Regions from separate parts of the Mesorhizobium sp. B4-1-4 genome, predicted to be linked through region 3. Evidence: predicted binding sites of a transcription regulator. Region 3 holds the regulator's gene; each other region holds the start of a gene.

Region 1 (6,243 bases), 2.7 Mb from region 3:
GAAACCTCGGCGCTGAAGCCGGAGACGATGGCGACGCTGATCCAGGTGGCGCGCGACATCTATCCGCACGACCAGGTCCCGGACAGGTATTACGCCGTCGCGGTGAAGGGCCATGACGAGATGGCCGGCAAGGATCCGGCCCACAAGGAACTCATCGAAAACGGCATCGCCGATCTCGACAGGAAGGCCGGCAGCGGCGGCTATCGTGGGCTTGGCTGGGAAGAGCAGCGCGTGGCGCTGCTCAGGGACGTCGAGAACTCGCCCTTCTTCCAGGCGGTTCGCGGCGGCCTCGTGGTCAGCCTCTACAATCAGAAGGAGCTCTGGCCGATCTTCGGCTACGAGGGCGAATCCTACTCAAAGGGCGGCTATATCGCGCGTGGTTTCAATGACATCGAGTGGCTCTGAGCCGCTTCGCCCAACCGCATCCAATTGATTTCATGGGAGGAAACCATGGCAGCATCATTTGATCTGAAGAACGATGGCGTGGTCGTCATCATCGGCTCCGGCGCCGGCGGCGGCACGCTCGGCAACGAGCTGGCACAGAAGGGCATAGACGTGGTCATCCTCGAGGCGGGCGCCCGTCACGAATATGAGGATTTCGTCAACGACGAATGGGATTCGTTCGCCCAACTCGCCTGGAAGGACAAGCGCACGACGTCGGGTGACTGGCGGGTGTCGAAGGATTTCCCGAACCTTCCGGCCTGGATCGTCAAGTCGGTCGGCGGTTCGACCACGCACTGGGCGGGCGCGTCGCTGCGTTTCCAGGAGCACGAGTTCAAGACGCTGTCGACCTACGGCAAGCTGGAAGGCGCAAACCTCTTGGACTGGCCGGTCACGCTGGCCGAGATGGAGCCTTATTACGCCAAGGCCGAAGCCAAGATGGGTGTGACGGGCACCAATGGCTGGCCGAGATTGCCGGGCAACAACAACTTCAAGGTGCTCAAGGCCGGCGCCGACAAGCTCGGCTACAAGGAATGCCACACCGGCAACATGGCGATCAACTCGGTCGAGCGCGACGACCGCAATTCCTGCCAGCAGACAGGCTTCTGCTTCCAAGGCTGCAAATGGGGCGCCAAATGGTCGACGCTCTACACCGAGATCCCAAAGGGCGAGGCGACAGGCCATCTGGAGGTGCGGCCGAACTCGATGGTGATCAAGATCAACCACGATCCTTCGGGCAAGGTGACCGGCGTCGTCTACGCCGACAAGGACGGCAAGCTTAAGGAGCAGAAAGCCCGTATCGTCGCCGTTGCCGGCAATTCGATCGAGAGCCCGCGCCTGCTGCTCAACTCCGAGTCGGCCAAATTCCCGCATGGGCTTGGCAACTCGTCGGGGCAGGTGGGCAAGAATTACATGCGCCACACCACCGGCTCGGTGTATGCCATCTTCGACAAGCCGGTGCACATGTATCGCGGCACCACCATGGCTGGCATCATCCGCGACGAGGCCCGCCATGATCCGTCACGCGGTTTTGTCGGCGGCTACGAATTCGAGACGCTGTCGCTCGGCCTGCCGTTCATGGCGGCTTTCCTGAACCCCGGCGGGTGGGGACGCTCTTTCACCACCGCACTCGACCATTACGATCATATGGCGGGCCTGTGGATCGTCGGTGAAGACATGCCACGCGAGGAGAACCGCATCACGTTGCACGCCGATGAGAAGGACGAGCACGGCATGCCGATTGCCGACGTGCATTTCGACGATCATCCAAACGACACGGCGATGCGCGACCATGCCTACAAGCAGGCCTCGGCGCTTTATGATGCGGTCGGCGCCACGCGCACCTTCCCGACGCCGCCCTATCCGTCGACCCACAATCTCGGTACCAACCGGATGAGCGAGAAAGCTGCCGACGGCGTCGTCAACAAGCATGGTCAGACGCACGACATCAAGAACCTGTTCGTGTCGGACGGCAGCCAGTTCACCACGGGTGCCGCCGAAAACCCGACCCTGACCATCGTGTCGCTGGCAATCCGCCAGGCCGACTACATCGCCGCCCAGATGTCGGCAAGAAGCATCTAGTCCCACCTCCCGACTGCCTGCTGGCGCGGGACCCGCGAGGGTTCCGCGCCTTTTTTCGTGCTTGCGAAGGCTATGCCCCGACCGGCTGGCCGTCCTTGCGGCGGATGGCGATGACCGAGGGGCGCGGCGGCTGGCCGTCCTTGAAATCGGGCCATAGGGACTGCGCCTTGTCGAGCGTTTCGGCGTCCTCCGATGGATGCTGAACCGAAAGGAACAGCGTTGTGCCATCCGGGGTGAAGCAGGGGCCGGTCGCTTCCGCGCCATGCGGGCAGGTGAACAAAAGCTTCGGCAGGCCCCGCGCCGGGCCTTCCGTGTCGACGCCATAGACGCCGTCGGGCAGGTCGAAATCGTTGGCGCCGTCGGTCGCTACCCAGAGACGGCCGGCGGGGTCGAAGGTGATGTTGTCCGGGCACACGAACCAGCCATTGTCCGATGTGTCGGAATGGAAGGTGGCGCCGACCTTGGCATCCCCGGGATTGCCGCACAGAACGAACAGGTCCCAGGTGTATTTGTCGGCGGTATGGTCGGCATCCGCGCCGCGGCCGCCCGGCGGGATCAGTTCGACGATGTGGCCCCAGAGGTTTTCGGGCCGCGTGTTGGCTGGATTGACCTTGGATTCGTCGCGTTTCTTGTTCTTGGTCATGACGGCGTAGACGCGGCCGGTGACCGGATTGGTCTCGATGTCCTCCGGCCGATCCATCGGGGTCGCGCCAAGCGCATCGGCGGCCAGCCGTGTTTTCAGCAGCACCTCGGCCTGGTCGGCAAAACCGTTCTCGGCGGTGAGCTTGCCCTGGCCATGGATCAGCGGCAGCCATGTCATGGTGCCATCGGCATCGTAACGAGCGACCGAAAGCACGCCATCGTCCAGAAGGCCGTTGCTCGAAGCCGGGTTCGCCTTGTCATAAGCCTTGTTCGAGACATAGCGGTACATGTATTCGAAATAATCGTCGTCACCCATGTAGACGACGATGCGGCCATCCTTGTTGACGACGACCGTAGAGGCCTCATGCGACATGCGGCCAAGGGCCGTGCGCTTCACCGGCTTGGACTTGGGGTCGTAGGGGTCGATCTCGACCACCCAGTCGAAGCGGTTGGTTTCGTTCGGTTCCTTGTCGATGTTGAAGCGGTCGTGAAAGCGGCCGCGGCCGTAAATGTCGGCGCCGTCAAAGCCGTAACGGTCGAGAATGCCTGCTGCAGGGGCCTTCTTTGGATCGCCGCCGAACAGATCGGAAACGCCCTCCTCGCAGGTCAGCACCGTCCCCCATGGGGTAACGCCGCCGCTGCAATTATAGCTGGTGCCGAGCACCTTGGTGCCGGTTGCATCGGCTGAGGTCTTCATCAGCGCATGGCCAGCCACGGGGCCGGAGACGGTCATTTCGGTGTTGGCGGTGATGCGGCGGTTAAGCGGGCTATCGTCGATGGTTTGCCACTTGCCGTCCTTGAGCATGACCTCGACGATCGAATGCCCCATCGCCGCCAGGCCGAGATTGACCTGTTCCTTGCTCATCGCCTTGCCGGCGCCGTCCTCGGTCATGCCGGGGAACATCACATTCGGCGAGATGTATTCGTTGTTGACGCAAAGCAAGCCGTGGTCGGAGTTCACCGAACCCCTGGGCAGCGGCATGAAGGCGATGTAGTCGCAATTATAGCCGAAGCGCTTTTCCTGTTCGTCGGCCGCGATCGTGTTGCCGTCGAAATCCGGCAGGCCCGCGACAAGCGGATCGCCCCAGCGTGCGACGATCGTCGTTTCATAGCCGTCGGCTGCGGCGTGGGTCTTGCCATAGACTCGGTTCAGTTCGGGAAAACCGAGGGTGGAAAGGGCGGCGGTGGCATGTGTTTCGCCGGCAAACAACGAACCGACAAAGCCGCCGCCGGCGACCAGGGCGCCAGATGCGAGGCTGCCCTTCAGGAGGGTACGGCGCGAAACGCGCTCGGCGATGACATCGCGAATGACGGGGGAGGATGAGGACGGGGAATCGGCCATGTGTCTGCCTCTCGAGGTGGATGTGACGGCGCAAAGCTGCCTATCCAGCTTCGGCAACATCCAGATGACATGAGAGAAAGGCTCGCCTCGCGGCGACGGCCGTCACCAGGATGGGCTATTGGCTGCCGCCCCTGGTGCAGGTCGAGGCGGTGAAGGCGCCGTCGGGCTGCTTCATGATGATATCGAAGGAGGGTGGGTTCTGGCCATCCAGGGTTGCCTGGGTCAGGGACAAGGAATTGCCACCGGTGGTGTAGCCGCCGAGCGGTCCCAACCAGGAGATCACACCGTTTGCGTCCATCTGGTAGTTATAGCCCTGTTGGACGGCGCCGAAGGTGACAGGGCCGGTGTAGACATTTCCCTTGATGGTGACGACGCCCAGGTTGAGGAACATGCCGAGCAGATAGACTTCGCAGTGATAGGTGCCGTCGGGCATCCTGCCGTCGCTGAAGTCGGCCCGCGCGGCTCCGGTTCCCACCGCCAGAAGTAATATCCCGATGAATATGCGTGAAATGCTGGATGCCATGACGTTGCCTGTCTGAAGTCGAGCTTGCCCCATTTTCCAGTCGGGCCGCAACATTTGTCAGCGGTGATCCGTTCACAACGGTCAAAATATAGGCATCAGATAAATTTGAGCTAAAATTAGGCAATTGCCTTGTGCGCTGCGCAAATTTCCCTCACTCAAATTTTTATCGGCTCTCTTTGTTTTATTTGGTCTGATGTAATAAGCCGCTGACAACGTTTGGCTATTTCGCTTTTTCGAACATCCAATTCGCGGTTGGCATGTAGGTTGCATCGCGTTGTTGCGGTGCAATCAACCAGCTTGGGAGTCTTCAGCATGAGGGGTAGTTTCTCGACAATAACAAAAATGTTTTCGGCGAGCGTGGTGGCCGCTGGCCTGTTGATGTCGGTTCCCGCCAGGGCCGCCGACGACACGATCAAGGTCGGCATCCTCCATTCGCTTTCAGGGACAATGGCGATTTCGGAGACGACGCTGAAGGACGCCATGCTGATGCTCATCGACGAGCAGAACGCCAAGGGTGGCCTGCTCGGCAAAAAACTTGAGGCCGTCGTCGTCGATCCGGCTTCCAACTGGCCACTGTTCGCCGAGAAGGCGCGTGAGCTGATTTCCAAGGACAAGGTGTCGGCGGTGTTCGGCTGCTGGACCTCGGTCTCGCGCAAATCGGTGCTGCCGGTGTTCTCCGAGCTCGACAACATCCTGTTCTACCCCGTCCAGTATGAAGGCGAGGAGAGCGAGCGCAACGTGTTCTACACCGGTGCCGCACCGAACCAGCAGGCCATTCCCGCCGTCGACTATCTGATGAGCGAGGACGGCGGCTCGGTGAAGCGCTGGGTGCTCGAAGGCACCGACTATGTCTACCCGCGCACCACCAACAAGATTCTCGAAGCCTATCTGAAGGCCAAGGGCGTCGCGGCGGAAGACATCATGGTCAACTACACGCCGTTCGGCTTCTCCGATTGGCAGACCGAGGTCTCCGCGATCAAGAAGTTCGGTTCGGCAGGCAAGAAGACGGCCGTCGTTTCGACCGTCAACGGCGACGCCAACGTGCCGTTCTACAAGGAGCTCGGCAACCAGGGCATCAAGGCGGAGGACATCCCCGTCATGGCGTTCTCGGTCGGCGAGGAAGAACTGGCCGGTCTCGACACTGCGCCGCTGGTCGGCCATCTCGCGGCGTGGAACTACTTCGAGAGCGTCGACACGCCCGAGAACAAGAAGTTCATCGCCGACTGGCACAAGTTCATCAAGAGCGACAAGCGCACCACCAACGACCCGATGGAAGCCCATTATATCGGCTTCAACATGTGGGTGAAGGCAGTCGAAAAGGCCGGTACCACCGATCCTGACAAGGTTATCGACGCCATGGTCGGCGTATCGGTGCCGAACCTGACCGGCGGCTATTCGACCATGATGCCGAACCACCACATCACCAAGCCGGTGCTGATCGGCGAAATCCAGGCCGACGGGCAGTTCGAGACGGTGTCGCGCACACCTGGCCTGGTGATGGGCGATGAATGGTCCGATTACCTCCCTGACTCCAAGGACCTGATTTCCGATTGGCGCGCGCCCTTGTCCTGCGGCAACTTCAATGTCGCCACGGGCAAGTGCGGCGGCAAGGGCACGAACTGATCCTCCCGGTCTGTCGGGTCGCGGAGTGGCCCGCGACCCGAGACCGCAGCCCGGGCGGACTTATTCCTCCAGTCCGTCCGGGAGCAACATC
Region 2 (6,243 bases), 260 kb from region 3:
GGACGCCCGAACCGAGCTCGCTAACCTGTAGGATCAGGGTCGTCGAGCGGTCGGGATAATCCTGCGTGCCCTGCGAAAAACCGTCGAGCGCCATCATCTCGGCGGGCGTTGCGACAAAGGCGAAATGCGCGTCGGCGGGCGTGTTGGCCAGCGGCGCGCCAGTGTGGAAGCCAAGCCAGGAGATGACCGCCGCGGAGGCGTGCAGGGCTGGGTCGAGCCAGAGCGGCGTGTCGCTGTCGCAGAGCGCCAGCGCGATGGCACCGGCGGTTGTCGAAAGCGGCGCCGGCGGGCGGGCAAGAACCGGCAGGGGCTGCACGCTGCCCGGCCGCGCCATCGCGTCCATGATCGCTCGGAAAACGGTCTGCGCGTTGAAGACCGGATCGGCGAATCCGCCCTCGATCGATTGGGCTGCGATGTCCATCAGTCTTCTCCGCGAACCATGGTGAAGAAATCCACCTTCGTTGCCGCCGTCTCGGCGCGGCGCTTTTCATGGGCAGTGGCGAGCGCAGTCCGCAAAGGCGCGATCAGCCTGGTCTCGACCTCGGTGCGGTGGGCGGGGTCCTGCCACAGCGCATCGGCGATGGCCGCCAGCTTCGCCTTCTGCTTGTCGCGGCCAAACGCGTAGCAATGGCCGACCTGTCCGGACGGCAGCCGGACAGTGGCGCGGGTGACGGTCGCTTCACCGACATTGAATGGCGCACCGCCGCCGCCGATGCGACCGCGCAGCGTCACCAGGCCGGTTTCGGGACCGCGCAGCAGCTCGGCTTGCGAAGGCAGGCCGGCCTCGTTCCAGAGCCGGACGATGTCGTCGCCGCTCGATTGCGCCAGCGTCGCCATGGCGGCCTTCCGGTCGGCCTGGTCGCGGGCTTCCTGTCCTCGCATCGCCTGTTTTCCTTGCTGTTAAATTTGTCTATTGATATAGACGACTATACAAATTATACTCTTTATCTAGCGTGAGTCCATGACGGGTGGATGACAAGATCGAGAGGGTGGGCCAGGGGATGATCGGGCAGCAAATGGCCGACAGCATAGAGCGACGCAGCGGCGTTTCGTTATGGCGCCAGATCGCCGACAAGATTCTGCAATCGATCGCCATCGGCGATTTCGCCGAGAATGCCGCGCTGCCGCCCGAGGTGGTGCTGGCCGAACGCTATGGCGTCAATCGTCACACCGTGCGCAGCGCCATATCGGCCCTTGTCCAGGAAGGGGTTTTGCGGGCGGAGCAGGGACGCGGCACCTTCGTCTTGTCGCGCACGCGGCTCTCCTATCCGATCGGCGCGCGCACGCGCTTTTCAACAGGCCTGCAGGGGCAGACGTCGGAACGGCACATCGTGCTGCTTGCCTCCTCGGTCGAGCCTGCCAGCCAGCGAGTCGCCGAGGGGCTTGGGCTGGCCAGGGGGACCGAGGTGATAAGGTTGGAGACACGCGGCGAAGCCGATGGACGGCCGGTATCGCGCGCCGCCGGCTGGTTCGATGCCAGGCGCTTTGCCGGTATCGACAAGGCCATGGCTGAGACAGGATCGGTCACGGCGTCGCTGGCGCGTTTCGGAATAGACGATTATCTCCGGCAATCGACCGTGCTGTCGGCGCGCCATGCCGATGCGGCCGACCTTGCCGACCTCGACCTGCAGCCCGGCGCCATCGTGCTGGTCACGGTCGCCGTCAACGTCACGCCCGACGGCCAGCCGATCCAGTTTTCGGAGTCGCGCTTTCCGGCAGAGCGGGTCGAACTGAAGTTGTCGGTGATCAATTAGTCCCCAACGTCGTCAGGCGAAGCAGTGGCGAAGCTCCGTCGCGGAACCCAAGGATCCATGCCGCGATCTCGGCCGACGATGCAGCGTTCTGCACTGAGGCAACGCTTCGAGGTCACGGCTTGGATCCCATGGTCTGCGCCGCGTCGCTTCGCTCCTTGCTCCGCCACAGGATGACGAAGCGATAGGTGTTTCGGCCAGTTGCCAAGGCAGCGATCTGCCAAGGTCCCCACTCAACGATCGGCCGAATCTCGTGTTGGAACGGATATCTTATCCGACCTCGATCACGGCCTTGATCAGGCCGGATTTTTCATGTGCCCAGCGGGCGAGATCGGACGGCGTATCGGCCAATGTCGTCCGGTTGGTAATCAGCTTGGCCAACGGCACGGCGCCGCTGCGGATCGAAACGGCGACGTGATCGAAGTCGGCGCGCAAGGCATTGCGGCTGCCGATCAGCGTCATCTCCCGTTTGTGGAACTCCGGGTCGGAGAAGGCGATGTCATCATTGACGACGCTGACCAGCACCAGGGTCCCGCCATGCGCGACATGGGCGAAGGCCGACTTCACCGACTGGGTGTTGCCGGTGGCGTCGAAGACCACGTCGAACCCTTCGCCTGACGTCGCCTCCCTGACCAGATCGGATGCCGCGCCGCGTGATCCATCGAGGATCGGGAAGCCGAGTTCGTTCGCGGCAAAATTCAGTCTTTCGCTGCTCATATCGAGCAGCGTCACATCGAGCCCGGCGATCCGGGCGAAGATGCCGGCGCCAAGCCCGATCGGACCGGCGCCGATGACCAGCGTGCGGGCGCCGGGATCGGCGCGCGAGCGACGCACGGCATGCGCGCCGATGGCCAGGAACTCCACGGCGGCGGCGTCGGCGAGCGACAGGCCGTTGGCCGGGTAGAGGTTTTGCGCCGGCACCAGGATCTGGTCGCACATGGCGCCGTCACGATGGACACCGAGCACTTCGATCCGCACACAGCAGTTCGGCTTGCCATGCCGGCAGGCGATGCACCTGCCGCAGGAAAGATAGGGGTTGATGACCACCGGTTCGCCAATGGCCAGATCGACGCCTTCACCGGTCTCGATGATCGTCCCCGATACCTCGTGGCCCATGATGCGGGGGTAGGTGAGGAACGGGTGCTTGCCTTCGAAGATATGATAGTCGGTGCCGCAGATGCCGACATGGCTGACCGCCACCAGAGCCCAGCCGGGAGGTGGCGAGCCGGGCGCGGGGTGGTTTTCCAGGACAAGGTCGCCGGGTGAGCGGCAGACGACGGCTCTCATATTTCAGTCCAGTCGGTTTACGAAAAGCCGCCCCGTCTCGATACAGGGCCGGCGATCGATTTTCGGTTCGTTGGCTACTTGCCGCCGCGGCGGCGCAGACCGTCGAAATAGACGATGACGATGATCAGCACGCCGGTGATGACACGCTGCCAGAAGGCGTTGACGTTGAGCAGGTTGGCACCGTTGTTGATGGTGGCCAAGATGAAGGCGCCGAGCAGTGGCCCGTGCACCGAGCCGACGGCGCCAAACAGCGAGGTGCCGCCGATCACCGACGAGGCGATCGCCTGCAGTTCCCAGCCCTCGGCCTGGGTCGGATTGCCGATGCCGATGCGCGACGCGAGCAGCACACCAACGAACGCCGCGCAGAGACCCGACAGCGTGTAGGCCATGAAGATGGTGCGCTGGACATTGACGCCCGACAGGCGCGAGGCCTCGGCATTCGAGCCGACCGAAAAGAGATACCGGCCCCAGCGGCTATGGTGCAGGAAGACATAGGCGGGAACGCCGACCAGAAGAACCATCCAGAACAGATTGGGGATGCCGAGGAAGGAATTGCGCGAGAATTCCTGGAAGGCATCATTGTTGATCGAGATCGAATTGCCATTGGTCATCAGAAGGCCGATGCCGCGCAGCGACGTCAGCGTCGCCAGCGTGATGATGAAGGGCGGGAGGCCCATCTTGACGATGCCAAAGCCATGGAAGAGGCCGATGGCGACGCCGACCAGCAGGGTGAGCAGGATGGCGAGAAAAACCGGGACGCCGGCATTGATCAGCATTGCTGCAATGACGGTGGCGAAGCCGACCACGGCGCCGACGGACAGATCGATGCCGCCGGTGATGATGACGAAGGTCTGGCCGACAGCCAGGATGGCGATCATCGAGCCCTGACGCAAAAGGTTCGAGATGTTGTTGGCCGAGGCGAAGCTCGATGTCGCCAGCGACAGGATGACCCAGAGTAGCACCAGCAGCGCCAGCAGCGTCAACCCGAACAGGGCGTTATAGTTGCGCTTCGGTTTTTCGGCAGGAATCGCCTCGGTGCTCATATCTTTCCTCCCAGCTTTTCTTGTTTCTCGGCGAGCGCCTGTGTGAGAATGTCCTCGTGATCGGCGGTTCGAAACCCATGCGTCGCCACCAGCTTGCCGCGGCGGAACACGTGCAGTGTGTCGGCCAGTTCATAGACCTCCGGCAAATAGGACGAGATCAGGATGATGCCGGCGCCTTTCGACAGGAGCGCGCTGAACAGGCGGTAGATCTCGGCCTTGGTGCCGACGTCGACGCCGACCGTCGGCTCGTCGAAGATGAACAACTTGGCGCCATGGGCCAGCCACTTGCCGATGACGATCTTCTGCTGGTTACCGCCCGACAGGCTGGAGGCCAATGCATTGCGTGTCGGCGTCTTGATCCTGAGATCGGCGATCTGGCGGTCGGCCTGGGTCTTTTCCTGGGCGCCGGAGATCAAGAGATTGTTGGAGATGCGCTTGTAGATCGGCAGGTTGAGGTTGAGGCCGACCGGCAGGTTGAGGCAGAGGCCCTGGTCGCGGCGGCTTTCCGGCGCCAGCGCCATGCCGAGCTTGATGGCATCATGCTCGGAATTGATCTGGACGTCCTTGCCCCCCCACAGGATCTGGCCAGCCGATTTGCGGTGGCGGCCGTAGAGCGTGGTGACGAATTCACTGCGTCCGGCGCCGATCAGGCCGTAGAGCCCGACGATCTCGCCGGCGCGGACTGTCATCGAGACGTTCTCGAAGCCCTTGCCCGAGAGGTTCCTGGCCTCGATGATCGCGGCGCCCGGCGTGAAATGCTCCTTGTGGTAGATCTGTTCGATCGAGCGGTTGATCATCAGCTTGACCAGTTCGGCGTCGTTGGTCTCACTGATGTTCCTGGTGCCGACCAGCGTGCCGTCGCGCAGCACGGAGACGCGATCGGCCAGTTCGAAGACTTCCTCCATGCGGTGGCTGATATAGATGATGGTCACGCCCTCGGACTTCAGCCGGCGGATCAGGGTGAAGAGCTGGTCGGCCTCCTTGCGGGTCAGGTAAGCGGTCGGCTCGTCGAAGATCAGGAATTTGGTGCCGCGCACGGTGGCGCGGGCGGCGGCGATCAGCTGTTGCTGCCCGATAGTGAGGTCGCCAAGAGTGACATGCGCGGGCAGGTCGAAGCCGAGACCGTCGATGATCTTCTGCGCTTCCTTGACCATGGCGCGCTGCTGCAGGATGCCGAAGCGCGAATTCTCCTCGCCGAGGAACATATTGGCGGCGACGGTCAGGTGACGGCAGAGCACGACCTCCTGGTGGACGGCGTTGATGCCCAGCTCCATCGCCTCGTGCGGGGTCGCGAGCGCTGCCGGCTTGCCTTCCCAGATCACCTCGCCGGAGGTGCGCGGCATGACGCCGGTTAGCAGCTTGATCAAGGTGGATTTGCCGGCACCATTCTCGCCGACGATGGCGTGGATCTCGCCCGACTTTAAGGCGAGGTTGACCGGCTTCAGCGCGTGGGTGCCCGGATATTTCTTCTCGAGGCCGCGCAGTTCCAGGATCGGCCTGCCGGGCTCCAGCACGGGGGCAGGGTGCAGGTCTTGCGCGGTCGATGTCATGACAGTCCTCCCAGACTGGCCTCCCAGATTGGCCTCACGATTTGGCGCGCTGCGAGGCTTTGGAACTCTCGCCGGAGCAGCCTAGCTCAAGGCGGCGGATTTCCAAGCGATATACGTTGGTTTCCGGGGCCGGGGCCCCGGAAACCATGTTTCCGTGCTGATGCTCAGTTGAGCTTCGGATTGAGCAGCGCGTCGATCTTGGGTTCCTTCATGTTGGCCTTGGTGACCAGATTGGCGCCGGTGTCGACATTGGCCTCGACCTTCTCGCCCTTGGACGCGGCAAGCGCGGTCTTGATGCCGTCATAGCCCATCCGGTAAGGATCCTGGACGACGAGGCCGGAAATGACGCCGTCATTCAGGAACTTGATCAGCTTCTCGTCGCTGTCGAAACCGATCAGCGCGACCTTGCCGGCAAGCTTGTTCTCGGCGACCGCCTGGCCGACGCCCTGCGCCATGATCAGGTTGGACGCGAAGATGCCCTTCAGGTCCGGATTGGCGGTGATCAGGTCGGTCGCGATGTTGAGGCCGGTGGTGGCCTGGCCGTCGGCATATTTGTCAGCGATCAGATCAAGGCCGGGATACTTGGCCTTGAGCTCTTCCTTGAAGCCCTGG
Region 3 (6,243 bases):
TCGCTTCTTTCGACGAGGATCTCGGACAGATCAGCAGGCTGATCAGCGACATGGGCGATCTCGCCAGCTCGATGGTCGGCGGCGCCACCAAGGCGCTGCTGAACTCCGACAACGCGCTGGCACAGCGCGTTGTCTCCGACGACGTCATCATGGACGCGCGCCAGCGCGAACTCGACGACCGCGCCATCACGCTGATCGCCAAGCGCCAGCCGATGGCCGACGATCTGCGGCATGTCGTCGGGTCGATCCGCATGGCCGGCGACCTCGAACGCATTGGCGACCTTGCCAAGAACATCGCCAAGCGCGTCGGTACGGTCGGCCTGTCCACCACGCCGCGCGACCTGTCGCATTCCATCGACGCCATGGCGCAGCTGGTGCTGATCCAGGTGCAGGGCGTGATCGAGGAGTATGCGGCGCACGATGCCGAAGCCCTCGCCAAGCTGCGCGCCGATGACGAACGTATCGACGTCAAATACACCTCCGTGTTCCGCGAACTTCTCACCTACATGATGGAGGATCCGCGCAACATCACGGCTTGCACGCATCTGTTGTTCTGCGCCAAGAATCTCGAGCGCATCGGCGACCATGTGACCAACATCGCCGAGAATGCCTACTATGTGCTGACCGGTACGCAGTTGCCCGCGAATCGTCCGAAGCAGGACGAAACGGCGATGTCGGCGCCGGCGGCTTGATCGTCAGAGCGGTTCACCGTTTTACGGAAAACCGCTCTCTCTCTTGTTTCCATGCAATTCCGGACGGAAAACCGCTTCACACTTTTCCTGGAATTGCCTTAGAGGTGACCAGTCGATGATCGCGCCACGCATCATGGTGGTGGAGGATGAGGAGCCACTCGGCGTGCTCCTCCGCTACAATCTGGAATCGGAAGGCTACCAGGTCGAGGTGGTCCCGCGCGGCGACGAGGCGGAGATTCGCCTGCAGGAGAACGTCCCCGACCTCCTGGTGCTCGACTGGATGGTGCCGGCTGTGTCCGGCATCGAACTCTGTCGCCGGCTAAGGATGCGGCCCGAGACCGAGCGGCTGCCGATCATCATGCTGACGGCGCGCGGCGAGGAAAGCGACCGCGTGCGCGGCCTTTCGACCGGCGCCGACGATTATCTGGTCAAGCCGTTCTCGACACCGGAATTCATGGCCAGGGTCAAGGCGCTGCTGCGCCGCGCCAAGCCGGAAGTGCTGTCCAGCGTGCTCAAGGTGGGCGACATCGTGCTCGACCGCGAATCACATCGCGTCTACCGCAAGAAGAGCGAGATCCGGCTCGGGCCGACCGAATTCCGCCTGCTCGAATTCATGATGCGTCATCCCGGCCGGGTGTTCTCGCGCAGCCAGCTGCTCGACAATGTCTGGGGGGAGACGATCTATATCGACGAGCGCACGGTGGACGTGCATGTCGGCCGGTTGCGCAAGGCGGTCAATAACGGCCGCATGCCCGACGTCATCCGCACCATTCGTGGTGCGGGGTATGCAATCCGCGAGGATTGAGCGCGACTTTATTCAGGCCACGTTCTTCCCGGAGCCGGCTTTCGCCTGCATGCCCGGCGCGAAAATCTCCTGGTCGACGAAGGTCAGCGCCCGCATGGCGCAGCCCTCGCGGATCAGCGGCAACTCGTTGGGCTCGGTGTCGAAGGAAATCGATTTCGAGTGCTGGCCGCCGGCGGTCTGGGCGATGGCCTCGCGCAATGCCGGCTCGATCAGGTCGAAGGCGGCGGCGCTGACGCCGACCATGGCGACGGGGGCGGGATCGATCAGCGCGAACAGGCTGCCGAGGCCGTAGCCCAGCGCCTCGCCGGCCCTGCGGTAGGCCTCGCGCTCGGGCCCGTCCGTTTGCCGCGCCGTCGCCGCCAGCGCCCGCATCTGCGCGTCGCTGACATCGGCGACCGGCTCGGTGTCCTCGCTGAGCTGCCTGGCGTTGCGCCAGATGGCGTAATTGCCGGCATAGGCTTCGACGCAGCCGCGCCGCCCGCAGCGGCAGAGCGCGCCGCCTGGCCGATGGATCATGTGGCCGAATTCGCCGCCCGAGGAATGGGTGCCGGTGAAGAGCTCGCCCTTCAGCACCAGGCCCATGCCGATACCGTGCGAAAGGAGAATGGCGATGAAGTCGTCGCGGTAACGCTCCGGATCGCGCCAGCGCAGCGCCACCGCCATCATGTTGCAGTCATTCTCCACGGTGGCGGGGATGCCGAACTCGGCTTCGAGTATGTCGGCGAAGGCGATGTCGGTCTGCGGCGTGATGGGCGACCACAGCATTGCCCGGGCATCGGTGTCGGTGATGCCCTGGATCGCCAGCGCGATGCGGGCGACGCTGCGCACGTCGAGGTCGGGATCCTCCAGGCGCCGCCGCACGATGGCGACGCATTCGCCGATCAGTGCATCGCGCGACATGGTCAGCGTGTCCAGCCGGCGCTGTTCCTCTGATATGACCTGGCCGGCATAGTCGATGACGGCGACGGACAGGAAATTCAGCGACAGCACCACGGTCATCACCGTTGCGGCTTCCGGATTGAGGCCAAGCCCGACCTGCGGCCTGCCGCGTTTGAGCGCGCCGGCCTCGCTCGGCTTGCCTTCGGCCAGGATACCTTCGCCGATCAGATCGGAGGAAATCGCCGATATGGTGGAGTGGCTGAGGCCGGTGGTCGCGGCGATTTCGGTGCGCGAGGGCTGGCCGGCCCGGCGCACGGCCGCAATCACCATTGCGCGGTTGCGCCGGCGCAGATCGTCGTGGCGGATTCCGACCGACATGCCTTTCCAATATCCTCCCGGTCGCCGCGGCTCGTCGTGCCCCTCGAACACTGCGGCAACAGATCAAATACTGGCAGAAGCGGCCGGCGATGTCATTTATTTATTGCGGGGCTCGAAAAAAGTTCTCGGCCCTCAAAATCCATCAGAATCATTGTTGACAGCCTTCCGGCGATGCATCACTATTTTTTTTGAGGCTCGAAAAAATAGAGCCTTTGTGCCGGCCTTCGGGTCAGTTTGGTCGCGCCATACGCGGCGCAGGGAGGATATCATGAAGAGATTCGCAGTCGCCATCCTGGCGGGTGTCGCCATGTCACTGACGCTCGCGTCGGTCGCGCAGGCGAAGGGCAAGGTCATCGGCGTTTCTTGGTCCAACTTCCAGGAAGAGCGCTGGAAGACCGACGAGGCCGCCATGAAGAAGGCAATCGAGGCCGCAGGCGACAAGTACATCTCCGCCGACGCGCAGTCCAATCCGGGCAAGCAGCTCACCGATGTCGAGAGTCTGATCTCGCAGGGCGCCAATTCGCTGATCATCCTGGCGCAGGATGCCTCGGCCATCGGCCCGGCCGTCCAGAAGGCGCTGGACGAAGGCATTCCGGTCGTTGGCTATGACCGCCTGATCGAGAACAAGGACGTCTTCTACCTGACCTTCGACAACAAGGAAGTCGGCCGCATGCAGGCCCGCGCGGTGTTCAAGGTCAAGCCGGAAGGCAACTATGTCTTCATCAAGGGCTCGGGCGCCGATCCGAATGCCGACTTCCTGTTCTCGGGCTCGATGGAAGTGCTCAAGCCGGCCATCGACAGCGGCAAGATCAAGAATGTCGGCGAGGCCTATACAGACGGCTGGCTGCCAGCCAACGCCCAGAAGAACATGGAGCAGTTCCTGACCGCCAACGACAACAAGGTCGACGCCGTGGTCGCCGCCAATGACGGCACCGCCGGCGGTGTCGTCGCGGCGCTGACCGCGCAAGGCCTTGCCGGCACCGTGCCGGTGTCGGGCCAGGACGGCGACCATGCCGCGCTGAACCGCATCGCGCTCGGCACTCAGACCGTGTCGGTGTGGAAGGACGCGCGCGAGCTCGGTAGGAATGCCGCCGAGATCGCCTCGCAGCTGGCCGACGGCAAGAAGATGACCGACATCGCCGGCGTGAAGGACTTCACGACGCCTGGCGGCAACACCGTCAAGTCGCTGTTCCTGACCCCGGTCGCCATCACCAAGGACAATCTCAACGTCGTCATCGATGCCGGCTGGATCAAGAAGGACGAAGTCTGCGCGGGCGTCGCCGCCGGCACCGTCGCGGCCTGCAACTAAGCTGGCCTGTTTCTCTCAGATATAGACGCCGCGGCCCTGGAACGTTTCAGTGTTTCTTGAATCGCTGAACCGTTCCAGCCCATTGTTTCCCGCAATTCCGGACGGAAACCGCCACGCACTTTCCTGGAATTGCCTCAAAGCCGCGGCGTTTTCTCAAAAAGATTTGTGTTTCCGCATCAGGCGGATAGCTTCTAGGCTGGGCTCCGGCGTCCGCGCCAGACGGCGGCCAGTGGGAGGAAATCATGACCGACACGACGTCCAACCCGCCGCAGGTCGATACCGCACGCGCCTCGGAACTCGGCGCGGTCGCCCGCTTCCTGAAGGCAACCGAGATCGACACCCGCATGCTCGGCATGATCGGCGCCCTGTTGCTGATCTGGGTGGGGCTGCACGTGATTTCGAGCCTGCGTCTGGGCGTCAATCCGCTCGATTTCGACAGCCGCACCTTCCTCACGCCGCGCAATCTATGGAACCTCTCCGTACAAAGCTCCGCGGTCGCCATCATGGCCTGCGGCATGGTGCTGGTCATCGTCATGCGCAACATCGACCTGTCCGTCGGCTCGGCCGAGGGCCTGATCGGCATGGTCATGGGTTTTGCCCAGGTGCATTTCCTGGTTCGGTTCGTCGGGCTTGAACTCGGCAATCCGTGGATCTGGGTGCTCGCGCTTGTCATTGGCCTGGTGCTGGGCCTGCTGATCGGCGCCTTCCAGGGCTTCATCATCGCCTATCTCGAAGTGCCGGCCTTCATCGTCACGCTGGGCGGTCTGCTGGTCTGGCGCGGCGCTGCCTGGTGGGTCACCAGCGGCCAGACCGTGGCGCCGCTCGACGCCACCTTCCAGCTGATGGGAGGCGGGCCGGCCGGATCGGTCGGCGCCACCTGGAGCTGGATCATCGGCATCGTCGCCTGCCTCGCCGTGGTGTTTGCGCTTTTCAACGGGCGGGTGCAACGCAAGCGCTTCCGTTTCCCGCTGCGCCCGATCTGGGCCGAGACGCTGCTTGGCGCCGTCACCTGCGCCGCCATCATGGGCGCGGTGTGGCTGGCCAACTCCTATCCGTGGCCGATCGGCATCGTGAACAGATACGCCGCCGCCAACAACATCACCGTGCCCGAGGGCGGCCTGTTCATCGCTCACGGCGTCGCCATTCCGGTGCTGATGGCGGTTGCGGTCGGGCTGATCATGACCTTCATCACCAACCGCACCCGTTTCGGCCGCTATGTCTTTGCCATCGGCGGCAATCCGGAGGCCGCCAATCTCGCCGGCATCAACACGCGCTGGATCACCATGAAGGTGTTCATGATCATGGGCGTGCTGGCCACGATCGCAGCCGCGATTTCGTCCGCCCGGCAAAACTCGTCCACCAATGTGCTTGGAACATTGGACGAGCTGCTCGTCATCGCCGCGGCCGTCATCGGCGGCACGTCGCTGGCCGGCGGTTCGGGAACGATCATCGGCGCCATGCTTGGCGCGCTGCTGATGCAGTCGCTGCAATCCGGCATGGTGCTGCTCGGTGTCGACTCGCCGCTGCAGAGCATCGTCGTCGGCGCCGTGCTGGTCATCGCCGTCTGGCTCGACACCGTCTATCGCAAGCGGGTTTAGAGGATACGATCATGGCTGACAAAAACGCTCCCGCCGGCCCGCCGCTGGTCGACATGCGCAACATCTCGATCGCCTTTGGCGGCATCCGGGCCGTCGATGACGCCTCGATCGATCTTTTCCCCGGCGAGGTCGTGGCGCTGCTCGGCCACAACGGCGCCGGCAAGTCGACGCTGATCAAGATCCTCTCCGGCGCCTACAAGCGCGACGCCGGGCAGATATTCGTCAATGGCGAGGAAGCCACGATCACCAACCCGCGCGATGCCAAGAAATACGGCATCGAGACGATCTACCAGACGCTGGCGCTGGCCGACAATGTCGACTCCGCCGCCAATTTGTTTCTCGGCCGCGAGCTGATGACCGCCTGGGGCACGCTCGACGACGTTGCGATGGAGGCCGAGGCGCGCAAGGTGATGGGGCGCCTCAATCCCCGCTTCCAGCGCTTCAAGGAGCCGGTCATAAAGCTGTCAGGTGGGCAGCGGCAGTCGGTGGCGATCGCACGCGCGATCCTGTTCAACGCCCGCATCCTGATCATGGACGAGCCGACCGCGGCGCTTGGGCCCCAGGAAACGGCACAGGTCGGCG

Evidence for each region. Region 3 encodes PhoB, which activates phosphate uptake and scavenging genes when phosphate is short. Its sites were predicted from a motif close to TGTCATNNANCTGTCAT; they were not measured.
Region 1: the regulator PhoB is predicted to act here: its motif matches at 4,060-4,076, upstream of FJW03_RS08135 (PhoX family protein).
Region 2: the regulator PhoB is predicted to act here: its motif matches at 962-978, upstream of phnF (phosphonate metabolism transcriptional regulator PhnF).

Annotation. Positions count from the first base shown of each region.
Region 1 covers NZ_CP083950.1:1,696,157-1,702,399, forward strand. Annotated here, with positions in the region: gene FJW03_RS08125 (gluconate 2-dehydrogenase subunit 3 family protein) at 1-405, shown strand, start outside; gene FJW03_RS08130 (GMC family oxidoreductase) at 451-2,022, shown strand; gene FJW03_RS08135 (PhoX family protein) at 2,093-4,006, opposite strand; gene FJW03_RS08140 (hypothetical protein) at 4,122-4,529, opposite strand; gene urtA (urea ABC transporter substrate-binding protein) at 4,842-6,152, shown strand.
Region 2 covers NZ_CP083950.1:4,141,629-4,147,871, reverse strand. Annotated here, with positions in the region: gene phnH (phosphonate C-P lyase system protein PhnH) at 1-421, opposite strand, end outside; gene phnG (phosphonate C-P lyase system protein PhnG) at 421-882, opposite strand; gene phnF (phosphonate metabolism transcriptional regulator PhnF) at 1,002-1,754, shown strand; gene FJW03_RS19850 (zinc-binding alcohol dehydrogenase family protein) at 2,022-3,038, opposite strand; gene FJW03_RS19845 (ABC transporter permease) at 3,113-4,081, opposite strand; gene FJW03_RS19840 (sugar ABC transporter ATP-binding protein) at 4,078-5,631, opposite strand; gene FJW03_RS19835 (ABC transporter substrate-binding protein) at 5,796-6,243, opposite strand, start outside.
Region 3 covers NZ_CP083950.1:4,403,832-4,410,074, reverse strand. Annotated here, with positions in the region: gene phoU (phosphate signaling complex protein PhoU) at 1-692, shown strand, start outside; gene phoB (phosphate regulon transcriptional regulator PhoB) at 808-1,497, shown strand; gene FJW03_RS21140 (ROK family protein) at 1,510-2,754, opposite strand; gene xylF (D-xylose ABC transporter substrate-binding protein) at 3,023-4,063, shown strand; gene FJW03_RS21130 (sugar ABC transporter permease) at 4,306-5,661, shown strand; gene FJW03_RS21125 (ATP-binding cassette domain-containing protein) at 5,673-6,243, shown strand, end outside.